DNA from 2 places in the Elstera sp. genome. Region 2 is predicted to be linked to the other one. Evidence: predicted binding sites of a transcription regulator. Region 2 holds the regulator's gene; the other holds the start of a gene.
What was found. The regulator PhoB, encoded in region 2, activates phosphate uptake and scavenging genes when phosphate is short. The targets are predictions, from matches to a motif close to TNTCATAAAACTGTCA.
Positions count from the first base shown of each region.

Region 1: ACIQ36_RS09940 (choice-of-anchor I family protein) is a predicted target of PhoB. The motif match lies at 2,022-2,037, and genes of this name have one in related genera.

Region 1 is NZ_JBILQX010000063.1:709-8,117, reverse strand. Features, by position in the region: gene ACIQ36_RS09945 (YegP family protein) at 1-111, opposite strand, end outside; gene ACIQ36_RS09940 (choice-of-anchor I family protein) at 184-1,971, opposite strand; gene gyrB (DNA topoisomerase (ATP-hydrolyzing) subunit B) at 2,297-4,771, shown strand; gene ACIQ36_RS09930 (methyl-accepting chemotaxis protein) at 4,814-6,544, opposite strand; partial or broken gene ACIQ36_RS09925 (TonB-dependent receptor plug domain-containing protein) at 6,608-7,409, opposite strand, start outside.
Region 2 is NZ_JBILQX010000013.1:54-7,462, reverse strand. Features, by position in the region: gene ACIQ36_RS03465 (hypothetical protein) at 1-684, shown strand, start outside; gene ACIQ36_RS03460 (BadF/BadG/BcrA/BcrD ATPase family protein) at 681-1,571, shown strand; gene ACIQ36_RS03455 (methyl-accepting chemotaxis protein) at 1,574-3,193, opposite strand; gene ACIQ36_RS03450 (methyl-accepting chemotaxis protein) at 3,498-5,192, opposite strand; gene phoB (phosphate regulon transcriptional regulator PhoB) at 5,393-6,103, opposite strand; gene phoU (phosphate signaling complex protein PhoU) at 6,108-6,851, opposite strand; partial or broken gene ACIQ36_RS03435 (phosphate ABC transporter ATP-binding protein) at 6,884-7,409, opposite strand, start outside.

The sequences.
Region 1 (7,409 bases), on a different contig from region 2:
GCTTTTCGATTCATAATTTTCACTGGCAAGAATAATCTCGTGGTTTCCTGCCTTTAGGGAAAACCGAAACGCGCCGCTGCTGGTTTTGCTCAAAACATAGTAACCGGCCATGTTTCTACTCCCTATGCAGGAAAATTCATTGAAAGAACGCGCCGAAGCCCGAGGGCCTCGGCGCATCTTCGCTTATTTTACGGTGATGCGGTAGAGCGCTGTCGTGCCGCTCACCTCGTTCCCGACGATCAGCAGCGGCTGGCCGGTAGGCGAATCCTTCGCCGCAACAAAGGTGAGGCCTTCCGGGCCTAGGTCGCCAGCCTTCGCCAGGTCCTTCTTCGGGTCGGCGTCGAAGTCGCGGCTATTGGTGTAACCGGCAAAGCGCGGCGCGCGCGGGTCAGTAATATCGTAAACCATCACGCCACCGATACGCTCCAGCCCGATAAAGGCGTAGGTTTTATCGCCGATCTGGCCGAGCGCCAGCCCTTCCGGTTCCGGGCCTTTATTGTCGGAACGATCATCGACGGCGTTCTTATCGTGGGTCGAGTTGAACCATTTTGGGTTCAAGGCAGCGAGGCGGGTTTCAAACGCGTCACCGGAGTCCCAGACCAACCCACCGTTTTCGTCGCGGATGGAGAAGGAGCGCGCGCCGTAGGCATAGAGCGTGTCGTACACCAGCTTGCCATCTGCCGAAAGTTTCGGCGTGCCGTCCGCATTGGTTTGATAGCCCTGGCCCCAGGAAATCGTGAGGCGGCCCAGCGCTTCGTCCTTCGCGCAATCGCCCGGCCCGTCGGCGGTGGCACCGCAATAGCCGAAGACTTGCGGCGAGAGCATTGCGCCTTTTGCCAAGGCGCGCAGTTGCGGCGGCAGATCTTCGCCCGCGCGGCCATCGAAGCCTTTGGGGTTGACGAGATGCTTCACCCGGAACTCTTCGACAAAGCCCGGTGCGCCCTTAGCGTCGCCGCCCTTCCAGGCCTTATCGTCGCCGCGATTGAAATTCCAATAGGCCTTATTGCCCTCGCCCCACGGGCGGCTGTCGCCTTCATTAGCGGTGACAATGTAGGTCTTGCCCCCGGCGGTATAGGCGGCGATGGAATCGGGCATATAGAAGCCCTTAACCCCGGCCCAGGTCTTGATAGTCGCGGCTTTATCGGTGTCGGAGGTATCGAGCCCATTGCCCGGTGCACCATGATCCTTCACGCCCAACCCCTGGACCAGCGTGACGCGCGCGGTGGCGATATCGACGCGGGCGAGGGCATTATTTTCCTGCAAGGCAACCCAGGCGGTTTTTCCATCCTCGGACACGGCGATATATTCTGGCTCGAAATCCTGTGCCACGCTGGCACCGGGGCTGGTAATGCGCGCGCCCTGGGCGCGCAGTTCGGCTTCCTTGCCGTTCCAGGCGCGGAAATCGGCCGTGCGGGCGGTCGGGCTAGCGGGATTGCTGATATCGATGATGCTGATCGAGCCCTCGGGATCGGCAGCATAATCATCGGCGGGCTCGCCCTCATTGGCGACTAGAACGGTTTTTCCGTCAGGCGTGAAGGTCAGCATGTCGGGCAGCGCGCCGACCTGCACTTTGCCAAGCAGCTTGAAGTCCGACACCTGATAGAAGGCGGCGAAGCCCGGATCGGTCTTCACGGCGGGCTCGACGGCCAGCGCGATCACACCATTACGGACCGCAAGGCTATTGACGGTCGCATTGGGGGCGACATCGTTAGCATTGATCTCGCCAATGCGGCGCGGATTGGCGGGGTCGGCGATATCGAGCACATCCACGGCTCCGGCCTTAGCATTCACCACAAAGGCGCGGCGGGTGGTGGGATCATAGGCGGTGATTTCGGCAGCGCTCGCGCCGAAGATGCCGGAACTATAGCGCCCGAGCAGCGTGAGCGCTTCCTCCTCTGCCGCCCCTGCAGGCAGCGCCGCCGCCAGCACCAAAGCCATTGCCGCCGAACGGCGCATCGCCAAAACCGACATATTTGCCTCCCCCTAGGAACGATGAATGCCGGGACGATACGGGGGAGCCGTGACAGTATTATTACCCAAAAGCACCCAAAAAACGCCGCACGCTCGCTATAGACCCCGTAAAAATAACAGTTCGGGTTCATTGTAGACGGCGATCTGCTCGATTACTTCGGGCATGCTGGAGCGAAGCGTTTGGGCGTGAGAAGATTCCAGCCCATCCCTGCCCCGACCGATATTCACTAGCCTCGCGCGCTGCACCTGCTAAACTGCGCCGCTTGCTTTGAGCCCGCCGCAGGTGGGTGTCGTTTGCGATGATTTGTGTGGAGCGTGCCTGTCGATGACCTCAGTCCCCTTGCCCAAAAATCCGGCTGGAACCACGAATGCGGATGATTACACCGCCGATTCGATCAAGGTCTTGCGCGGTCTTGATGCCGTGCGCAAGCGCCCCGGCATGTATATTGGCGATACGGGCAGCGGCTCCGGCCTGCATCACATGGTCTATGAAGTGGTCGATAACGCCATCGATGAATCGCTGGCCGGGCATTGCGATCTGGTCGAGGTGATTCTCAACTCGGACGGCTCCTGCACGGTGCGCGACAATGGGCGCGGCATTCCGACCGACGTGCATTCGGAGGAAGGGATTTCCGCCGCCGAAGTCATCATGACCCAGCTTCACGCGGGCGGGAAGTTCGACCAAAACTCCTATAAGGTTTCGGGGGGCTTGCACGGCGTCGGCGTGTCGGTGGTGAACGCGCTCTCCTCGGTCTTGCGCCTGCGCATTTGGCGCGGTGGCCATGCCCATGAGATGGAATTCCGCCACGGGGTTGCGGTGTCGCCGTTGAAGGTGGTTGGCCCGTCCGATGGCAAGCGCGGCACGGAAGTCACCTTCCTGCCCTCCTATAAAACCGACGAAAACCCCGAAGGCACCTTCGAGAATGTCTTCGAGTTCAGTTTCGATACGCTGGAGCATCGCTTGCGCGAACTCGCGTTCCTGAACTCCGGCGTCACCTTGAAGCTGATCGATGGCCGCCACAGCGAGCCCAAGGAAGTGCTGCTGCATTTCAAGGGCGGCGTGCAGGCCTTCGTGCAGTATCTCGATAAGTCGAAATCGCCCCTGCACGCCCCGCCGATCATGGTGAAGGGCGAGCGCGACGGCGTGACCGTGGAAGCGGCCCTGGAATGGACCGACGCCTACCATGAATCGATGCTGTGCTTTACGAACAATATTCCGCAGCGCGATGGCGGCACCCATCTGGCGGGTTTCCGTTCGGCCCTGACGCGCATCGTGAACACCTATGCGACCGATAGCGGCATCGCCAAAAAGGAAAAGGTCTCCCTGACCGGCGACGACGCGCGCGAAGGGCTCACCTGCGTTCTGTCGGTGAAAGTGCCGGACCCGAAATTCTCCAGCCAGACCAAAGATAAGCTGGTCTCGTCGGAAGTGCGGCCCATCGTCGAAAACATCATCGGCGAAAAGCTGAACCAGTGGTTCGAAGAGCATCCGCACGAAGCCAAGCGCATCGTGGCGAAAATCGTCGAAGCGGCTTCCGCCCGCGAAGCCGCCCGCCGCGCCCGCGAAATGACCCGCCGCAAGGGCGCGCTCGATATCGCCTCGCTGCCCGGTAAGCTCGCCGACTGCCAAGAGCGCGACCCCGCCGCCGCCGAACTGTTCCTGGTCGAGGGTGACTCGGCAGGCGGCTCCGCCAAACAAGGCCGTAACCGCAAGTATCAAGCGATTCTGCCGCTGCGCGGTAAGATTTTGAATGTGGAGCGCGCGCGCTTCGACAAAATGCTGCTGTCGGCGGAAATCGGTACGCTGATCGCGGCGCTCGGCACCAGCATCGGCGTTGAAGATTTTAATATCGATAAGCTGCGCTACCATAAAATCATCATCATGACCGACGCAGACGTGGACGGCAGCCATATCCGCACGCTTCTGCTCACCTTCTTCTACCGCCAGATGCCGGAACTCATCGAGCGCGGCTACCTCTATATCGCCCAGCCGCCGCTGTACCGGGCCAAACGCGGGCAGAGCGCCGTCTACCTGAAGGACGATCGCGCGCTGGAAGATTATCTGCTCACCGATGGGCTGAAGGACGCCACGCTGATCTTGGGCGACGGCACCGCGATTGCGGCGGATGAATTGCGCCGCTTGGCCGATACGGCGCGGGCCGCGCGCAACCTCATTCAACAGGTCGGGCGGCGCGTTGGCTCCGTTACGATTGTGGAACAAGCCTTGCTCGCCGGGCTGCCGAACCCAGACGCCGAGATTGGCGCGAACGAGACTGACGCCTCCCTCGTCGCCCGCATCGCCGAGCGGATGGACGCGATGACCCGCGAGGCCGAACGCGGCTGGCGCGGCACACTGACCGCCGACGGTATCCGCCTGTCGCGCCTGTGGCGCGGCGTGGAAGAGCGCTATGATCTGGACGCGGCCACGCTGCGTTCCGTGGAAATGCGCCGCCTGATGACCCTGGCCGACACCTTCCGCGCCGCCTTCCAGCTTCCGGCCCGCCTGCGCCTGAAGGATAAGGAACAGCAAGTGGCGGGGCCGGTGGCCCTCGTCGATGTTCTGTTCGAGCATGGCCGCAAGGGCGTTTCCATCCAGCGCTACAAAGGCCTGGGCGAAATGAACCCGGACCAGCTTTGGGAAACCACGCTGGACGCCAACGCCCGCACCTTGCTGCAAGTGAAAGTTGCCCAGTCCGAACAGGCGGAAGAAGTCTTCTCCACCCTGATGGGCGACCTCGTCGAGCCGCGCCGCGACTTTATTCAGGCGAATGCGCTGAAGGTGGCGAATTTGGACGTGTAGGGCGTTAGGGCGGTGGCTTAGCGCTGCTGCCCTCCCACCGTGTCAATCTTGGGGATTCCTCTTAAACCCGCTAAGCCGCCGCCGCAAGCCGGATTTAGCAACAAATCCGTCCATTGACTGTGAGATTTGAAGGGTTTGCTGGCGCAAGTCGGCGGTCGCAGATATAATTTGGTCAATAGAGATTTGCGTTTTGGCGTTTGCATCTTTGATGTCGATTAAAACATCGGTAGCTGTTTCGGTTTCTTGGACGGCCTGATTTACGGCTTTTTGGATATCTTTGGTCGCTGAGCGCTGTTGCGTTGCGGCAACACTAACATCTTGGTTTGCACTATTGATGCGCCCAACGGTCGACGCGATTTCCCCCAAGGCCGAGACGGTTTGCTCGGTTACACCTTGAATATCGCGAATGCGGCTTTCGATATCCTCGGTGGCTTTGCGCGTACGATTTGCAAGGGATTTGACCTCGCCCGCTACCACCGCAAAGCCCTTTCCAGCATCACCCGCCCGCGCAGCTTCAATGGTTGCATTCAACGCCAGCAGGTTGGTCTGTCCGGCAATTTCCTCGATTAAGCGTACGACAAGGCCAACATCTTGCGTCAGGTCGGTCAATCGTTCCACGACGCCATGGGTGCGGCCTAGATCGCTGATTGCATCTTTAGTCACCTCGGTGGAATAGCCAGCCATCTCGTGCACTTTTGAGATAGCCGTGCTGAGTTGTTGCATTGTTTCTGAGACCGTATCGACGCTTTGGCGCGCGCCTTGCCCCGCCTGTTGGCCTACGGCGACAACCTGCCCCGCTTGGTCGGCAACGCTTATCACCTGTTCGGCGTTCTGTTGTAGCCGATTGGTGGCTCCCGTTAGGTTATTCAGCAAGATGCTGACATTTTCTTCCAACTGGTCGGCCAAGTTTTGCAGCGTTTCCCGCTTATCGCGTTCGGCCTCTTCTCGCAAAGAATCTTGGCTGTCTTGAAGCATTTTGAGATTGATCAAACTCTCTTTGAAACGCTCCAGAACCCCAACAATCCGCCCCAGCGCGTCGCTCCGATGGAGCGGCGCCAGATCGACACTTGTATCGCCCCCCATAAGGCGATCCGCCGTTGCCGAAATTCGAGTGATGGCACGCGTTAAGCCTTGAGCAATAACCCAAGCAAGAATAATGACCACGACGGTTGCGAGCAAAATTGAGAGCGTAAAAATAGTTTCCGCGTTTTTTAGTTCTTTCGAGCTGAGATCAGCGGCTTCTTTCGATTGCGCAATGGAGCGCTGCACCGTTTCTGCTACGAGTTTTGCCAAAGTATCATAATTATCATCGAAGGGTTTAAGAAAGGATGTGGCCGCCTCCACATCAATTTCCAGCATTTGCCCAACCCAATCAACAGCACCTTTAAATTTATTGACATCAGCGATGAGAGTGTCGAACGATCCACTTTGCTCGAAACCTTTTTGTTTTTCGAGTTCAGCGAGAATGCGATCAATAAGCGCAATTATATTCTTAGATTCATTCTGTATGTTGATCTGATCAGGGTTAACTTGGTGAAGCGTAATAATGCGATAGAGGCGGCCATTGATCGTTTCGATCTCACTGGCTAAGCGACTGACGGAGGTTGACGCCGGTAGCCTGCGGTTGGTGATGTCCTGCAAGGTTTCAAAGGATCGATTGAGCAGGGCAAGCGTCAAAATCGTCAACGAAATAAGCGTAACAACAGCAAGCGCAGGGACAATGCCAATCTTGAACCCCATAGGCCAGTTTTTCATCTGAAGCCAACTTTGCATTCTGATTCCCCTAAGTCCGACCATCACAAATGTTTCTGATGTAACCGATTAACAGGGCCGGTATTAGAAACGTCCCGTTAACGTTACTAAAAATCGGCGATCGGGTCGGATCCCCGCGCGCTGGAGCTGATGGGCGATGAGAAGATTTTGCCCTGAAACCGCGATATCGAAATTGTCGCTCAAGGCATAACCTACGCGCGCATCGACATTGAAATAACCGTCAACTCGGGTCAATCCGTAGGTACTGGCGTCCGAGTTTGGGCGAATATAGTCCGCCGATGAGATGTAGCGCCCAAAAATATCGGCTTCCAGCGCACCCCATGAATAACCTAGGGAAGCATTGAGCATGTGCTTAGGTGTCGTTTTATCAGGAGCAAGGGGTGCGGTCAGAACGGTTACGTTATTATCCAGTCGGTCTCTGACTTTTATGAACGAGTAATTACCGCTCCAGCGGAACCCCTCACCAGGTTTACTCTTGAGGCCAATTTCAAACCCATTCGCCGTTGAGTCACCTATATTCGTAAATCCAACGATGGGTTCTTGCGACCGTGGTGGTAGAAATAGCGCCCTGCCGACGTTAAAGTACTGCAAATTTTTGTTTCTTTGATGAAAGACGGCAAGCCGCAGATTGGCATTAATAGGGTCGATTACGCGATCATAGGATACTTCGACATTGGTAACGTAAGTTGGATTAACATACGGGTGCCCAAAGAAATTCGGCGGCCCCTGAAAGGACCAATTAATGAGGCTCGGCACCTGAACGCCGCGCGCCGCGAGCAGGCGCACCGTATCGTCTTGTGTGGCGCGCCACACAAGACCAGAATTAAAGCTGAAAGTCCGCAAATCACGGTTCCAGTCGGCATTG
Region 2 (7,409 bases):
GCCCTCGTCGAAGACCTTGGCCATCAGATGGGGCGCGATCCGATGGCGGCTTTGGGGCGGCTGGATGCGCTGGCGCAAACCCTTCCCGATGATCCCAGCGCCCACGCGGGCTGGTCGATGAGCGTCTGCGCCTGGGTGGAGCGCTGGGCGAGCGCCGAGCCGATTATTGCCCGGCGTTTGCTGGACGATCTCGCCGATCACGCGGCACGTCACCCCGGTGAAGCCGCGCTTAAGGCCCATTGGGCGGTCGCGATTCTGCATTTCGTGGCGGCGCGGGCGGGGGCCGACCCAGAAGGGTGCCGCGTGTTGCTGGCAACCTTGGAGCCCCATTTGCTCGCCCCCGGCGCGCCGCTGGCACTGCGGCGGCTATGGGCGATGGCGGGCCAACGCTGGGTTATCGCACTTTCGGGCACTAACGGACAGGCCGCCCTCGCCGGGCTGGGTGCGGTGGCATCGCTTGCGCTGCGGATTGCTTCAGAAACCCCAACCGATCTATCTATCGTCTCGCTTTGGCTCGAAACCGTCATGGGCATGATGACGCCTGAAAATCTTCAGGAGGCTTGGGTACGCGCCGCGATTTTCCAACAGGCGCAGGCGCTCGAAGCGGCCTATTATCGGCATGGCACTATCGCGGCGGCCCTATCGGGGCTTCAGCTTATTTTGAGAGAGGACACTCCTGCATGATCTATATCGGTGTCGATGGCGGGGGCAGCGGAACCCGGGTGCTCATCGAAGCCGAGGATGGGTCGCCGCTCAGCCAAGCGCGGGGGGCCGCCTCGGGCCTCAGTCAGGGCATTGGGCAGGCCTGGGAAGCGGTTGTCCAAACCGTGGCGGCGGCGCTGGAGCCCTTGGGGCTCGCGCCGGAAAGCCTGCGCGACGCGCGGGTCGTTCTGGGGCTTGCGGGGGTTAATCTGCTTGCCCAGCGGCATTTATTCGAAGCGCTGAATCCCTTGCGGGCCCCGACGTGGATTTGCACAGATTCTTATACGACACTGGTGGGCGCATTGGGGTTCGCGCCCGGTGTATCGGTCGCCGTTGGCACGGGCTCGGTCGCGGCGGCGCGGGCCGAGACGGGGGAATGGTGCGAGGTTGGCGGATGGGGGTTTCCCAGCGGCGACGAGGGTAGCGGCGCGTGGCTTGGCTTGCTGCTCGTCAACCTCACCCAACGCGCGATCGACGGTCGCCGCCCGTGGGAGCCGTTGACCCGCCTGTGCTTTAGCCTATGGGGCGGAACCTGGGAGCGGTTTTTTGCAACGGTGGGCACGGCAACCCCGGCGCTCTATGCCGAGATTGCCCCGCTCATTGTGGAAATGGCCGAGGCGGGCGACGAGCTTGCGGTTCTGCTCATGCGCGAAGCCGGGCAGGAGATTGGCGCGCTGATTTCGACCGCCGATCCGAGCGCGACGCTTCCGGTGGCCCTGGGGGGCAGTCTCGCCCCTGCCATCGGCGATTATTTGCCGCCCGAGATTGTGCCGCGCGTGGTGCGACCGCTGGGAACGGCGGTTCAGGGGGCGGTTTTTCTGGCCCGACAGCCGGAGCCGCCCCCGCCGCCGGTAAGCCTTAGCGTTTAGGATTAAGCCGCATCGGCGGCCTGGACGGCGGCAAAGAAGCGCATTACTTCCGTTCGAAGTACGGCAGCTTGCCCCGTGAGGCTGGCGACGGCGGCACGAATATCGGCCGAGGTTGCGCTGGTTTGGGCGGCAGCATCGCTCATTTCCCGCGTGGTTCCGCTCATGGTCTCGGTACTGCTGGCGGCTTCACTCACATTCCGGGCAATTTCGGACGTTGCGGCGCTTTGCTGCTCCACCGCCGATTTGACCCCAAGATTGAGACCGTTAATCCGCTCGATGGTTTGCGCAATGGTGCCGATGGCATCGACGGCCTGGCCGGTTGCGGCCTGAATGGCGCTGATTTGGGCGTGGATATCGTCGGTCGCCCGCGCGGTCTGCCCGGCCAGGCTTTTGACTTCGGCAGCGACCACGGCAAAACCTTTCCCCGCCTCCCCGGCGCGCGCGGCTTCGATGGTGGCATTTAAGGCCAGAAGATTGGTTTGTGCCGCAATATCGGTAATAAGGCTGACCACTTCGCCAATGCGCTGGCTGGCTTCGGACAGGGTGTTAACGACCGCGCCGGTTTGCCGGGCTTCATCTACGGCCGTTCCGGCGATGGTGGCGGCCTGGCCGATCTGGCGGGCGATTTCGCGGATCGAGGCGTTCAATTCTTCCGTCGCCGAGGCTACCGTTTGCACATTTCCGGTCGTCTGATGGGCGGCCGCAGCAACATCGCCGCTATGGTGCGAGGTCAGCGCGGCATTTTGGTTCAGGGTTTCGGAATTTTGATGCAATTGTTCAGAGGCCGAAACCAGGGACGTGATGACCTGATCAACGCTCACGCTAAACCCGGCAATGGCTTTCTCCACGGTGGCCTTGCGGCGCAATTGCTCCTCGGTATGGCGTTTTTCCTCCTCGGCGAGGCTGCGGGCGCGCTGAAGCTGTTCGGAATAATCGACGAGGGCTCGGGCGAGGGTGCCGATTTCATCTCTCCGGTCTGTATCGGCGATCTGGAGCGGTTCGGTCTGGGTTTGCAGCACCTTGAACAGCCCGGCCAGATAGCTAACGTGGCGCATCTGCCCCCGAACCACCCAGGCGATTATCCCCGCCCCGAGCAGCACGAGCACGGCGACGACCAGCAGGTTTTCTTGCATGATCTTCCCGCTTTCGGCATCGACTTGCGCCATCGGCCTGCCGACGACGGTAGCGCCGATAACCGCGCGGTTGCTGTCCAGAATCGGCTCGAAGCGCCCCAGATACGGTTTGCCGGAGATCTGCACGAGGCCCTCATAGGGCTTTTTGTCTCTAAACACGGCATCATAGGCGGCACTGGCTTCCATGCGCGTACCGACAATGCGTTTACCGCTTGCGTCGAGAACCGTAGTGCTGATGCGCTCATTCCCTTGCAAGATTGTCGCAACGCCACCCGACAGGCGGGCAAATTCATCCACCACCGTAAAATCGCCCGCAAGCGGTTTACCACCGAGGCTCAGTTTGCCATCGATGATTTCCAACTTACCGCGATGGGCGACGAGCGTTTTTAAAAGATTACTATTGCGTTCTAACGCAGCTTCGGCATCGTGGGAAAGAGCGGATCGAATAATAAAGTAAGAACTGATGATGGCAGAGGCAGATGTGATCACCGAAATGGTTATAAAAATGGCAATAAGCCTCTGAGTTAAGCTCATGGTTTGTAAGAAAAATTTCACAATCTGGCTCCTGTATATTGTTTCGAGGACCGTCATACGAAAAAGTAGTTGAGAGTTATGAAAGTTTCGATGGCAATTATTTGCCTATCTACGCACGCATATATGCGTGAGCCGCATGGCTTGCCCTCTTTGCTCCGACATTGATCGACGACAAAACGCCCGGATGACGGGTGAACCGTCTTCCGGGCGTTCAGTAATACGATGGGGGGGAGGGAAAGCTTGCGCGACCGTGGCGGTTTTACGCCGCGTCGTGCTGGACCTTGCCGAGGAAGTGACGAACCTCGTGCTTTAGGGTTTCGGTTTGCTCGGTCAGGCTTCCGACCGCCGCCAGAACTTCGCTCGCCAGACTGCCAGTTTCGACCGCAGCGGTCGTAACGGTGATGGTAATGTTTGTCACATTCTGCGTGCTGCTGGCGGCTTCGGAAACGTTGCGCGCGATTTCCGAAGTGGCGGCCCCTTGCTCTTCCATCGCGAATTTTACGCCGAGATTGATTTCGTTGATATGGCCGATGGTATTGGAAATGGAGGCGATAGCGGCAACCGCCTGCTGGGTCGCGCTCTGAATCGCCCCGACTTGGTTTTGAATATCTTCCGTCGCGCGCGCGGTTTGCCCCGCGAGGTTTTTCACCTCCCCGGCGACGACGGCGAAGCCCTTACCGGCCTCCCCCGCCCGCGCGGCTTCGATAGTGGCATTCAGCGCCAAAAGATTGGTTTGGGCGGCAATATCCGAAATCAAGCTAACCACTTCGCCGATCCGCTGCCCTGCTTCGGAGAGCGTGCGGACGATCATGCCGGTTTGCTCCGCTTCCGATACGGCGGCGCCGGCAAATTTGGCGGCGTCGGCGACCTGGCGATTGATCTCGCGGACCGAGGCATTCAGTTCCTCCGAGGCGGACGCCACGGTTTGCACATTGGCGGTGGCCTGCTCGGCGGCAACGGCCACCTCGTTGCTCTGCTCCGAGGTGAGTAGCGCATTGCTATTCACCGTTTCGGCATTCTGCTGTAATTGCGCTGCTGCCGAAACGACGGTAGCGATCACGCCGTCGATAGTATTGCCGAAGCTGGCAATCGCGCCCTCGATCATCTGCTTACGGGCGATTTCGCGCTCGGTATGCTGCTTTTCCTGCTCTGCCAGGCGGCGGGCCGTTACGATTTGGTTAGAGTAATCCACCAAAGCCCGCGCCAGCGCGCCGATTTCGTCGCTGCGGTGGGTATCCTCCAACTGCAGAACTTTTGGATCATTCTCGAGCACGCCGAAAAGTTCGGTGAGGCGCGACACGCGGCGCATCTGCGAGCGCACGACCCAGGCGACGATAACGGACCCGGCGATGAGCGCGAGACCAACCCCAATCAAATTATCGCGCAGAATAGCATTACTCTCTTGAGTCACGAGCGATGCGGGCATGCCGACGAATAAAATGCCAATCACCTGGCCCGCCCCATCCAGAATCGGCTCGTAAACGGCAATATGGGGCTTGCCCAAAATATCGACTGGCCCGTGATAGGTTTTTTTGTCGCGAAATACACTGTTGTAGGCGGGTCCTTGCGCGAGCTTCGTTCCGATGGCGCGCGATCCGTCGGGTTTTAGAACGGTCGTTGTGACGCGCTCATCTTTTTGGAAGATGGTCGCAACGCCGCCCGTCACTTTGCTAACGCTATCGACCAAACTTACATCGAAGCCAACGGCAAGATTGTTCAACATCAATTGACCATTGACCATAGCGAAACTGCCGCCGCGCGCCTCGATAAGCTGCTTCATCACCCCCAGCCCACGATCGACGCTGATCTGCGCATCTTTGAGGAGTGCTGTATGGATGACGCGGTAGGAATTTAGGGTGATCGCTCCCGTGATGATGGCGACCAAAGCGATAAATGTTAGGATCAAGCGTTGTTGAACGCCTAAATTCTTCAACGAAATTAGACCAAAAGACACTGCCTAACCCTCCTTAGGGGAATACCACCCGGTGCGACCGGAACACTCATATTACATATATATTTTACTGTTTTTTAGTAAAGATCGAGTGGATATTTTCAAGGTGCCCCTGCGCCATCCGCATGCCTATGGGCTGCTCATAAAAAAAAGCCAGAGCAAAGCCCTGGCCAAAATTTGTAAGGAACGGCGCGGTGTTCGGCTTATCCGTTAACGTCCACCGTCTCATCGAGCGCATAACCCGCCGAGCGCACGGTGCGGACGATATCGGTTTCGCCCTCGGCATTCAGGGCTTTGCGCAAGCGCCGGATATGCACGTCGACCGTACGGGGTTCGACATAAACATCCGCCCCCCACACGGCATCGAGCAGTTGCTCGCGGCTGAAAACCCGGCCCGGATGCTCCATCAGGTAGCGCAGCAGGCGAAACTCGGTTGGCCCTAAGTGAATATCGCGGTTGTTCCGGCGCACCCGATGGGCGGCGAGATCCAACATCACATCGGCGAAAGTCAGGCTCTCGCCATCCACCGACGGGCGGGTCCGGCGCAAAACGGCCTTTACCCGCGCGATCAGTTCCGAGACCGAAAACGGCTTCGTCACATAATCGTCGGCCCCGCTATCGAGCCCGCGAATTTTATCGCCCTCTTCCCCTCGGGCCGTCAGCATGATGATCGGCGTCGCGCGCGCGTTCGGCAGGCGGCGCAGGCGGCGGCACACTTCGATACCCGAGAGCATCGGCAGCATCCAGTCGAGCAGCACCAAATCGGGGTTTTGCTCGGCGGCGATAATCAGGGCTTCTTCGCCGTCGGTGGCGATACAGACGCGAAAGCCCTCCCGCTCCAGATTATAGCGGAGCAGGGTGGCAATCGCGGTTTCATCTTCGACGACCAGCACCAGAGGGGTTACTGGGGACATGCCCTCAACTTCCCTTACTGTCGGCAACGTAGGTTACGCCCTTATCGGTCATCGCCGTCATGCTGGACAGATCGCCCTTGGCGCGCTCTTCGTCCGGAACCTTACCGCGCACGATATAGTAGATCGTTTCGGCAATATTGGTGGCATGATCGCCGATGCGCTCCAGGTTCTTCGACATGAAGAGCACATGGGTGCAGGCGGTGATGTTGCGCGGGTCTTCCATCATATAGGTGAGAAGCTCGCGGAAGATCGACGTGTAGAGTTCATCGACTTCCGTATCGCGCTCGCGGATGGCTGCCGCCCGCTCGGCATTGCGTTCGGCGTAAGCGTCGAGCACATCATTGACGATGCTTTGGACGATCTTGCCCATGCGCAGCACGCCCGACGCCGGTTTCACCGTCGGCGATACGTTCAACGCTAAGGTGCGTTTGGCGATATTCGCCGCGTAATCGCCAATCCGTTCCAGATCGGTCGCGATGCGGAGCGAGGCGACGACGGTGCGCAGGTCCGACGCCATCGGCTGGCGCAGGGCCAGCATGCGCACAACCTGCTCGTCGATCTCGTGATGCAGCGCGTCTACCTTGGCGTCGGCCGCGACCACGGCGGAGGCGAGCTGGCTGTCGCGGCGGCCCATCGCCTGCATCGATTGGGCAATCTGGGCTTCGACCAATCCGCCCATCTGCATGATCGACTTGTGCAGCGCGCGCAACTCTTCGTCGAAGGACGAAACGATATGTTCATTCGACATGGGGATTTCCTTCTACCCAGGGGGCGTTCGGCTCAGCCGAAGCGGCCGGTGATATAGCCCTGAGTGCGTTCATCGTTCGGATTGGTGAAGATCTGCGCGGTATCGCCCACTTCCACCAAATCGCCCAAGTGGAAGAACGCCGTGCGCTGCGAGACGCGGGCGGCCTGCTGCATCGAGTGGGTTACGATCACGATGGTGTAATTCGTGCGCAACTCGTCGATCAGCTCTTCGATCTTGGCGGTGGCGATGGGATCGAGCGCCGAGCAAGGCTCGTCCATCAGAATGACTTCCGGGTCCACGGCAATAGCGCGGGCAATGCACAGGCGCTGCTGCTGACCGCCGGAAAGGCCCGTTCCGCCTTCGTGCAGACGATCCTTAACCTCTTTCCATAGGCCAGCGCGTTCTAGCGACTTTTGCACCACCGTGTCGGTTTCTTCACGGCTGCGCACAAGGCCGTGAATACGCGGACCATAGGCGACATTGTCGTAGATCGACTTGGGGAAGGGGTTCGGCTTTTGGAACACCATGCCGACGCGGGCACGCAACTGCACCACGTCG